Regions from separate parts of the Rhodococcus sp. WMMA185 genome, predicted to be linked through region 2. Evidence: riboswitches for the same ligand, from Rfam matches in the RefSeq annotation. Region 2 holds a riboswitch; the other holds the start of a gene.

Region 1 (4,447 bases), 1.8 Mb from region 2:
TTCGCGGAGAGGGATCTCAACCCTATCGGCCTCCGGGGCCTGGGCTTCGACCGCTGACGCGGCTACGGCCACCGTGGAGTTTCGCGTGAACATTCCCGTGAGTAAGTCAGTTTCGACTGTGCCAGACGAAGACGGTCAGGTTTCGCGACGATTGGTCGCCATAGCAGCCGGTGCCGCCCTCGGCGGATTCCTGTTCGGCTTCGATAGCGCGATCATCAACGGCACCGTCGACGCCGTGCGTCAAGAGTTCGCGCTGGCACCCACCCTGCTCGGCTTCGTCGTCTCGTGCGCCCTACTCGGCGCCGGACTTGGCAGCTGGTCCGCGGGCATCTGCGCCGATCGGATCGGCCGAGTCCGCACAATGGTGGTCGCCTCGGTTCTGCTGACCGTCAGCGCGATCGGCTCCGGCCTCGTCGTCGGAGTCTGGGATCTGATCGCCTGGCGGTTCCTGGGCGGTGTCGGCATCGGATTCGCCTCGGTGATCGCGCCCGCCTACATAGCGGAGATATCGCCCGCCCGCATCCGCGGCCGGCTCGGCTCGATGCAGTTGTTGGCCCTGGTAACCGGTATTTTCCTTGCGATTCTCACCAGCGCACTGCTAGCCGATCTCGCCGGCGGTGCGGCGCAGACCCTGTGGCTCGGACTCGACGCGTGGCGGTGGATGTTCATCGCCGAAACAGTCCCGGCGATAATCTACGGCATCCTTGCTGTCCGGCTGCCTGAGTCTCCCCGCTATCTGGTGAACAAGGACCGCATCGACGAGGCCGGCGAGGTGTTGCGAAATGTGCTCGCCCTGGTCGACGGCGCCGTCGACCGGAAGATCCGCGAGATCCGGCAGACAGTGAACACGGAACGTAAACAACGGTTCTCGGATCTGCTGGGCGGAAAGTACTTCTTTCTGCCACTGGTATGGGTGGGTATCTTGTTGTCGGTCTTCCAGCAGTTCGTCGGCATCAACGTGATCTTCTACTACTCGACCACCCTGTGGCAGTCCGTCGGCTTCCAGGAGTCGGACTCGTTCACGATCTCGGTCATCACCGCCGTCACCAACATCGTCGCCACTCTCATTGCGATCTCGCTCATCGACAAGGTCGGGCGGCGGCCCCTGCTTCTGTTCGGCGCCGCTACGATGACAGTCTCCCTGTTCCTGATGGCGGTGGCGTTCGCCCAGTCCACCGAGGTCGACAACGTGATGACCCTCCCCTCCGGTTGGGGCGCCGTTGCCTTGATCGCCGCGAATGTATTTGTCGTCGGCTTCGGCGCGAGCTGGGGGCCGGTCGTGTGGGTGTTACTCGGCGAAATGTTCCCCAATCGCATCCGAGCCCTCGCCCTGGGCCTGAGCGCCGCAGCCCAATGGGTCGCCAACTTCGCCGTCAGCACCACCTTCCCACCGCTTGCGGCGCTCGGCCTCGAGTACGCTTACGGGCTCTATGGGGTCTTCTCCTTGCTCGCGCTGGTCTTTGTGTGGAAGATGCTGCCCGAAACCAAGGGGCGGCAGCTCGAATCCATGGACGAACTTGCGACCGAGGACGGGCGTCCCAACCCGAAGTTCCACGATTCGGCTACCGCACCGGCGAACTGAGATCCTCTCCGGTTCTCGGGCAACACTATTCGATGACAAAGAGCCTGCTGGCAGGGGCTCGGCTTGACAACCGCATATTGATCCTGCACTCTTCGAAACAGGTCACGAGTGCCAGCGTCAAGCCCCGGCTTGCTGGTCGGCAACCCTCCACTGCGGCGGGGTGCTCCGGGTGACGACCGGGCTGAGGTTCGATACCGGACCCGGCAAGCGCGGACTCCGAGGGCACCGACCCTGTGATGAGTCCCTGGATTCGAGGGATAACGAATGACTGCTGCATCGACCGCCGACCTGTGCGCCCGTCCCCTGGCGCGGGTTTCGGGTTCCGACTTGCAAGTTCCGCTGGTTCAGGGTGGCAATCGCACCTACGTCAACTTCGACTGTGCGGCCAGCGCGCCCGCGTTGCGGCAGGTGACCGAGCGCATCGAGACCTTGCTGCCGCTGTACTCCAGCGTGCACCGGGGCGCGGGCTACGCATCGAGGGTGTCGACCGATTGCTACGAGAAGGCCCGCACGTCGGTTGCCGGGTTCGTCGGAGCAAGTGAAGATCAGGTGGTGGTGTTTACCCGGAACACCACGGACTCGCTCAACCTGCTCGCCGGTTGTGTTCCTTGCAGCACAGTGATCCTCGACATCGAACACCACGCGAATTTGCTGCCTTGGAACAACTCTCGCGTAGTCCGGGCCGCTGACACGCTGTCCGAGACGATACGGCGTCTCGTCGCCGAATTGTGCTCGAAACCAACCGCCCTGCTCGCGGTGACGGGTGCATCAAATGTCACCGGTGAGGTGTTGCCAATCGCCGCACTCGCCGAGGTTGCACACCGTTGTGGCGCAAGGATTCTCGTCGATGCTGCGCAGCTCGCACCCCATCGTCGGATCAACCTCGCGGCGTCTGGTGTCGACTATTTGGCGTTCTCCGGGCACAAACTGTATGCACCGTTCGGTGCCGGTGTGCTGGTGGGTCGCCGAGACTGGCTCGACGCCGCCGATCCCTACCTGGCAGGCGGTGGCGCGGCCGGCAACGTGACTGTTGATTCCGTCCAATGGGCGCCCGCACCCGCACGCCACGAGGGAGGAACACCCAACGTACTCGGCGCCGCGGCACTGGCTGCCGCATGCGATGCGCTGTCCGAATTGGATTTCGGCCGTGTTGCCGAACACGAGGCCGCTCTGACCGCACGGATTCTCGAAGGACTCGGCTCGGTGGACGGCCTGCAGTTCCTCCGGCTGTGGCCAGATGTGCCCGACACTGTCGGAATCGTGACGTTCACGATCGACGGGTTCGAACCGGGGGAGGTCGCCGTCTATCTCTCTGCAGAACATGGAATCGGAGTTCGCGACGGCCGTTTCTGTGCACATCCGTTGCTCGAACGACTCGGCCGACCCGACGGCGCGGTACGCGTGAGCCTGGGACTGGGAAGCTGCTCGGAAGATGTGGATCGACTTGTCGATGCGGTGCGGACTCTCGTGAACGGCAATCGGACCTGGATCTACGCCAAGGAGGGCGCCCAGTGGAATCCGGTGCCGGAGACTCGGTTTTCGTCGGATGCGCTGGTATGACGGCCCGACGTGCCGGGTTCACAACGGTTGTCCCTCAGGGAGATCCTTCATAGGGGGGTGGGCCGGAAATAGCGACCCTGATGGTAGAGCAATGGAGACGAAGCGGTCTCGTCGTCGGCCTCCGCGTGCACCCGGGTCACCAGGCCGATCACGAGTGTGTGATCCCCGACGGGAATCAACTGGTCCACGGTGACCCGGAGCCAACTGGGGGTTCCATGAAGCACTGGTTCTCCGGTGTCGAGCCTGGCCCAGAGCGACTTGTCCGCGAACCGTTGGTCGGCGCTGCGTGCGAACCGCTGAGCCAGGTGCTGCTGGTGTTCGCCGAGCAGATGTATCACCAGCGAATCCGCGGAATGTAGGGCCTTGATGCTGGAGGAGGTGTGCGCGATATTGAACGACACCAACGGTGGGTCCAGCGAAAGCGAGGCGAAAGAGGTGGCCGTGAAGCCGACCGGGCCAGACTTCGAATAGAGAGTCACGATCGTGACTCCTGCGGGGTGACGGCGCAGGGCAGCCCGATAGTCGACCGCACTGATGCCGGACGAGAGTTCGGGATCGCGGGTCACGCCCGAACGATGGCCCGAACGGTGGGCTGTATCGGCATTCTCGACTGAGTCGGACAAAATACTCTCCGGATCGGCCCGTGTACTTGGTTCACGAGATCTGCCGTCAACTATAGAAGGCGGGCCCGGAACTCAGGCCACGTCGATGGCAGAGCCCGCGGTGATACGCACCAACTCCGAGAACGATGTGCGGAAGACGGTGTTCGGTTGTCCGGCCGCCGCCCATAGTTCGGGGTACTCGGCCAAGGCGTTGTCGACGTAGGTCGGCAGATTCGTCGGATGTCCGAGCGGAGCGATGCCTCCGATCGGCTGACCAGTCGCGAGTTGCACCATGTCTGCGGGTGCTCGAGTCAGTTCTCCCTGTAGCCGCTTGCCCGTGGCAACCAGATCCACAGAGTGGGCTCCCGACACAAGGAGCAGGATCGGATCGTCGTCCAGCATGAACACGAGAGACTTGGTGATCGCCCCGATATGTACCTTCAGAGACTTCGCGGCCTCGGCAGCGGAGTGAGTGGGCTCGCGCTGGGTCACGATCACCCCGTGATGTCCTCTCGCGATCAGGGTCTCGGCGACGCGCGCGGCGTTGGGATGCAGGGACATCGGCATGGTCCAAGGGTAGGACCATTCGATCGAAAAGGGCTGCAAGAACCGTCCTTCGATACGAAACCGGAACTGGGTGCAATCGATTCAGGTTTCCGATCAGTCCGGGCCCGGCCTGATCGAACTCACGCAGTCCGGGCCA
Region 2 (4,447 bases):
CTGGCGGTCCTCGCCGTGATCGTCGTGGCCGTGGTGTTCGTACTGGCTGACCGGTGGCGCAGGGGAGCGTTCGTGTTCGGCGCCGCCACGCTGCTGGCGGCAGTCTTCCGCTTGATGATGCCGTCCGAACGTGTCGGACTGCTGGCGGTGCGCAGCAAGCCCTTCGACGTCGGTGCGCTCACCGCGGTCGGCGGCGCAATCGTCTGGCTAGCGGTCTCGATCGACCCGCTCGGAACCGGATAGGGGTCCGAGCGGGTCGCACGACCCCTCTGCCCTCAGCGCCCCGACCGGGCGAGATCCATCGTCTCGACGAGCAGTTTCGCCACTGCTTCGGCTTCGGTGAGGAATCCGTCGTGGCCGTCCTTGGACTCGAGCACCCGCAGCCCATCACAGGTCGGGAGGTCGTTCGCCAAAGCCTCCAACGAGCGAATCGGGTACAGGCGGTCCGAGTCGATGCCTCCCACGACCACCGGCGCGGTCACCGTGGCGAGTGCCGCCGCTACTCCACCGCGCCCACGGCCCACGTCGTGCCGGTTCATCGCTTCGGTGAGAAGCACGTACGTGGCCGGGTCGAACCTGCCTACGAGCTTGTCGGCCTGATGCTGGAGGTAGCTCTCAACGGCGTACCGTCCGCCGAGTCGCGGATCCTCACCGTCCTGGGCCGAATTGGCGAATCGGGAATCGAGTTCGCCTTCGGTGCGGTAGGTGAGATGCGCGATACGGCGGGCGATCCCCAACCCGGTCCGGGGGATTCTGCCGGTGCCGTAGTAGTTTCCGCCCTGCCAGTCGGGGTCGCTGATGATGGCCTCGATCTGGGTGGACTGTGTCCCGATCTGATCGGCGGTCGAGCGTGCGCCGACTGCAAGGACGAGAGCAGAGGCGACCTGGTCGGGATAGCTGACCGCCCACTCGAGGGCGCGCATGCCGCCCATCGAGCCACCCATGACCGACGCCAACTTCTCGATACCGAGAAGATCGGTGAGCTTCTTCTCCGCGGCGACCTGATCCCGTATGGAGATCTCCGGGAAACGTCCGCCCCATGGCTGGCCGTCCTCGGCGAGCGAGCCTGGCCCGGTGGAGCCGCGGCAACCTCCGAGAACGTTGGTGGCGACTACACACCATTCGTTCGTGTCGATCGGTGCTCCCGGGCCCACCATGCCGTTCCACCATCCGGGTGAAGGGTGGTCTTCGTTGGCAGGTCCGGTCACGTGGGAATCGCCGGTAAGGGCATGCTCGACCAGTACTAGGTTGTCCCGGTTCGGCGACAACACGCCCCACCGCTGCACCGCGAGGGTGACGGACGGGATGACCGCACCGCTCTCCAGTTCTAGGGAGCCGATGTCGACATAGCCGAGACGGCCTTCCACGGCTGGCAGGATCTGCAATTCACCAACTGTCAAGATGTCACCGCCTTCAGTCCTGTCTCGAGGTCGGCGAGGATGTCATCGATTCCCTCGATGCCGACCGCGAGGCGCACGAGGCCGGGAGTCACGCCGCTGGCCAGCTGCTCCTCCGGGGTGAGCTGCGCGTGAGTGGTTGATGCGGGGTGGATCACCAGTGAGCGCACGTCGCCGATATTCGCGACGTGACTGTGCAGGGTGAGTGCGTTGACGAATTGCTTGCCCGCTTCGACACCGCCGGCGAGTTCGAAGGTGACGACTGCCCCGGCGCCGTGCGGGGCGAGCTTCTTCGCGCGCTCGTACCACGGCGACGACGGCAGCCCCGCATACCCGACGGACACCACTTCGGGGCGGGCTTCGAGGAACTCGGCGACCGCGGTCGCGTTCGCGACATGCCGCTCCATCCGCAGGCTCAGTGTCTCGATGCCCTGCGCGATGAGGAAGGCGTTGAACGGGGAGATCGCGGAGCCGAGATCGCGGAGCAACTGGACCCGGGCCTTGAGTGCGTAGGCCGGTGCACCGAGTTCGGCGAAGACGACGCCGTGGTAGCTCGGGTCGGGGGTGGTGAAGCCGGTGTGGCGGCCCTGGGTCCAGTCGAAGGTGCCGCCATCGACGATCACGCCCGCGATGGCGGTGCCGTGGCCGCCGAGGTATTTGGTGGCCGAGTGGACCACGATGTCCGCACCGTGCTCGAGGGGGCGGATCAGATAGGGGGTGGCTACCGTGTTGTCGACGATCAGCGGGATCCCGTTGTCATGGCCGACCTCAGAGATACCGGAAATGTCGAGGACGTCGTTGCGGGGGTTGGAGATGGTCTCACCGTAAAACGCCTTGGTGTTCGGACGGATGGCCTCGCGCCACTGTTCGAGGTCGTCGGGGTCCTCGACGAACGAGACCTCGATGCCCAGTTTCGGCAGCGTGTAATGGAAGAGGTTGTACGTCCCGCCGTACAGCCGGGGGCTGGACACGATGTGGTCGCCGGCTTCGGTGAGATTGAGGATCGCGAGAGTTTCCGCGGCCTGCCCCGATGCGAGTAGCAGCGCGGCGACGCCACCTTCGAGGGCGGCGATGCGTTGCTCGACGGCGTCTTGGGTGGGGTTCATGATGCGGGTGTAGATGTTGCCAGGCTCGGCCAGCCCGAACAGCGCCGCGGCGTGGTCGGTGCTGTCGAAGGTGTACGCGGTGGTCTGGTAGATCGGTAGTGCCCGCGCCTTGGTGGTGGCGTCGGACGTCTGCCCGGCGTGGATCTGCTTGGTCTCGAACGACCAGTTCTCTGTCATGTGATGTTCACTCCAGTGTTTCGACGAGGCGCGATGAAGGGCTGAATTCCTTTGCGCACAGGGCGTGGCTGATTCATCAACGACAACAACACATCATGAACCCCCGATGTCGGACCTGCGCTTGTTACCCGAATGTCTATATGGATCAGGAAACCCGGTCATCACCCGGGGCACCCCACCGCGGTGGAGGGTTGCCGACCAGCTAGCCGGGGCTTTGCGCTGGTACTCATGACCTTGCGGCCATCTTAGCCTGCTACGGCGGGATGATACGAAACGGCACCGGCATCTCACGGGGAAACAGGGATCTCGCGAGGAGTTCAGCGCAGAAAGAGGGCGGCTGATCAGGAAGGGCTCTCGCTGATCCTGAAATTGTGCAATTCGTCTCGTTCTCCGCAGCCTCGTTCTCCGCGGGGGTGTGGCGGCCCAGGTTCGAGCCCAGGTTCCTGAACGCATCACGGGCGAACCGGTGTGGACCACGGGCGCTTGTCGTGACCTTCACGCAAAGCAGTACGCTTGTCTTGTTTGGGTGTGGTCTCCCCGAGATCGCACCAACCGTCTACGTTTGATAAGCGAACCGTTCGCGGACTCACTCACGAAGTGTGCCCGCAACCGTGTAACCAGGAAAACTTCCTAGGAGGACGCGAAGCACCCATGTCCAAAATCAAGGTTGAGGGTACCGTCGTCGAACTCGACGGCGACGAGATGACGCGCATCATCTGGCAGTTCATCAAGGACAAATTGATTCACCCGTACTTGGACGTAAATCTCGAGTACTACGACCTCGGGGTCGAGTACCGGGACCAGACCGACGACCAGGTGACCGTCGATGCCGCCAATGCCATCAAGAAGCACGGCGTCGGTGTGAAGTGCGCGACCATCACTCCGGACGAGGCACGCGTCGAGGAATTCGGCCTCAAGAAGATGTGGCGGTCTCCCAACGGCACCATCCGTAACATTCTCGGTGGCACGATCTTCCGTGCACCGATCATCATCTCCAACGTTCCGCGACTGGTTCCGGGGTGGACCAAGCCGATCATCATCGGCCGCCATGCCTTCGGTGACCAGTACCGCGCCACCGACTTCAAGGTTCCCGGCCCCGGCAAGGTGATGATCACCTACACACCCGAGGACGGCAGCGAGCCGATCGAGCACGAACTGGTGAACTTCCCCGAGAAGGGTGGAGTCGTTCAGGGCATGTACAACTTCACGAAGTCCATCGAGGACTTCGCCCGTGCGTCTCTCAACTACGGCTTGCAGCAGAACTACCCGGTCTACCTGTCGACGAAGAACACCATCCTCAAGGCGTATGACGGTGCCTTCAAGGACATCTTCCAGCGGATCTACGAGACCGAGTTCAAACCGGAGTTCGATGCGGCCGGCCTCACCTACGAGCACCGCCTCATCGATGACATGGTTGCGGCGGCGCTCAAGTGGGAGGGCGGCTACGTCTGGGCCTGCAAGAACTACGACGGCGACGTGCAGTCCGACACCGTGGCACAGGGCTTCGGCTCGCTCGGTTTGATGACCTCCGTACTGCTGACCCCGGACGGAAAGACCTGTGAGGCCGAGGCTGCTCACGGGACCGTGACCCGCCACTACCGTCAGCACCAGCAGGGCAAGCCGACGTCCACGAACCCCATCGCATCGATCTTCGCGTGGACGCGGGGCCTCGAGCACCGCGGCAAGCTGGACAACACACCCGAGGTCATCGGCTTCGCTCAGAAACTCGAAGACGTGGTCATCAAGACCGTCGAGGGCGGCCAGATG

What was found. Region 2 has a riboswitch for S-adenosylmethionine ahead of BFN03_RS03995 (bifunctional o-acetylhomoserine/o-acetylserine sulfhydrylase). Riboswitches for the same ligand answer to the same signal wherever they lie in the genome.
Region 1: linked by a shared signal. The riboswitch ahead of BFN03_RS15805 (aminotransferase class V-fold PLP-dependent enzyme) and the one ahead of BFN03_RS03995 (bifunctional o-acetylhomoserine/o-acetylserine sulfhydrylase) in region 2 are both predicted to bind S-adenosylmethionine.

Annotation. Positions count from the first base shown of each region.
Region 1 is NZ_CP017014.1:3,502,694-3,507,140, reverse strand. Features, by position in the region: gene BFN03_RS15815 (DUF1479 domain-containing protein) at 1-57, shown strand, start outside; gene BFN03_RS15810 (sugar porter family MFS transporter) at 98-1,582, shown strand; SAM riboswitch class IV at 1,683-1,798, shown strand; gene BFN03_RS15805 (aminotransferase class V-fold PLP-dependent enzyme) at 1,847-3,142, shown strand; gene dszD (NADH:FMN oxidoreductase DszD) at 3,190-3,765, opposite strand; gene BFN03_RS15795 (YbaK/EbsC family protein) at 3,838-4,311, opposite strand; gene BFN03_RS15790 (alpha/beta fold hydrolase) at 4,431-4,447, opposite strand, start outside.
Region 2 is NZ_CP017014.1:906,068-910,514, forward strand. Features, by position in the region: gene BFN03_RS03985 (DUF3017 domain-containing protein) at 1-243, shown strand, start outside; gene metX (homoserine O-acetyltransferase MetX) at 276-1,400, opposite strand; partial or broken gene BFN03_RS03995 (bifunctional o-acetylhomoserine/o-acetylserine sulfhydrylase) at 1,397-2,683, opposite strand; SAM riboswitch class IV at 2,793-2,914, opposite strand; gene BFN03_RS04000 (NADP-dependent isocitrate dehydrogenase) at 3,332-4,447, shown strand, end outside.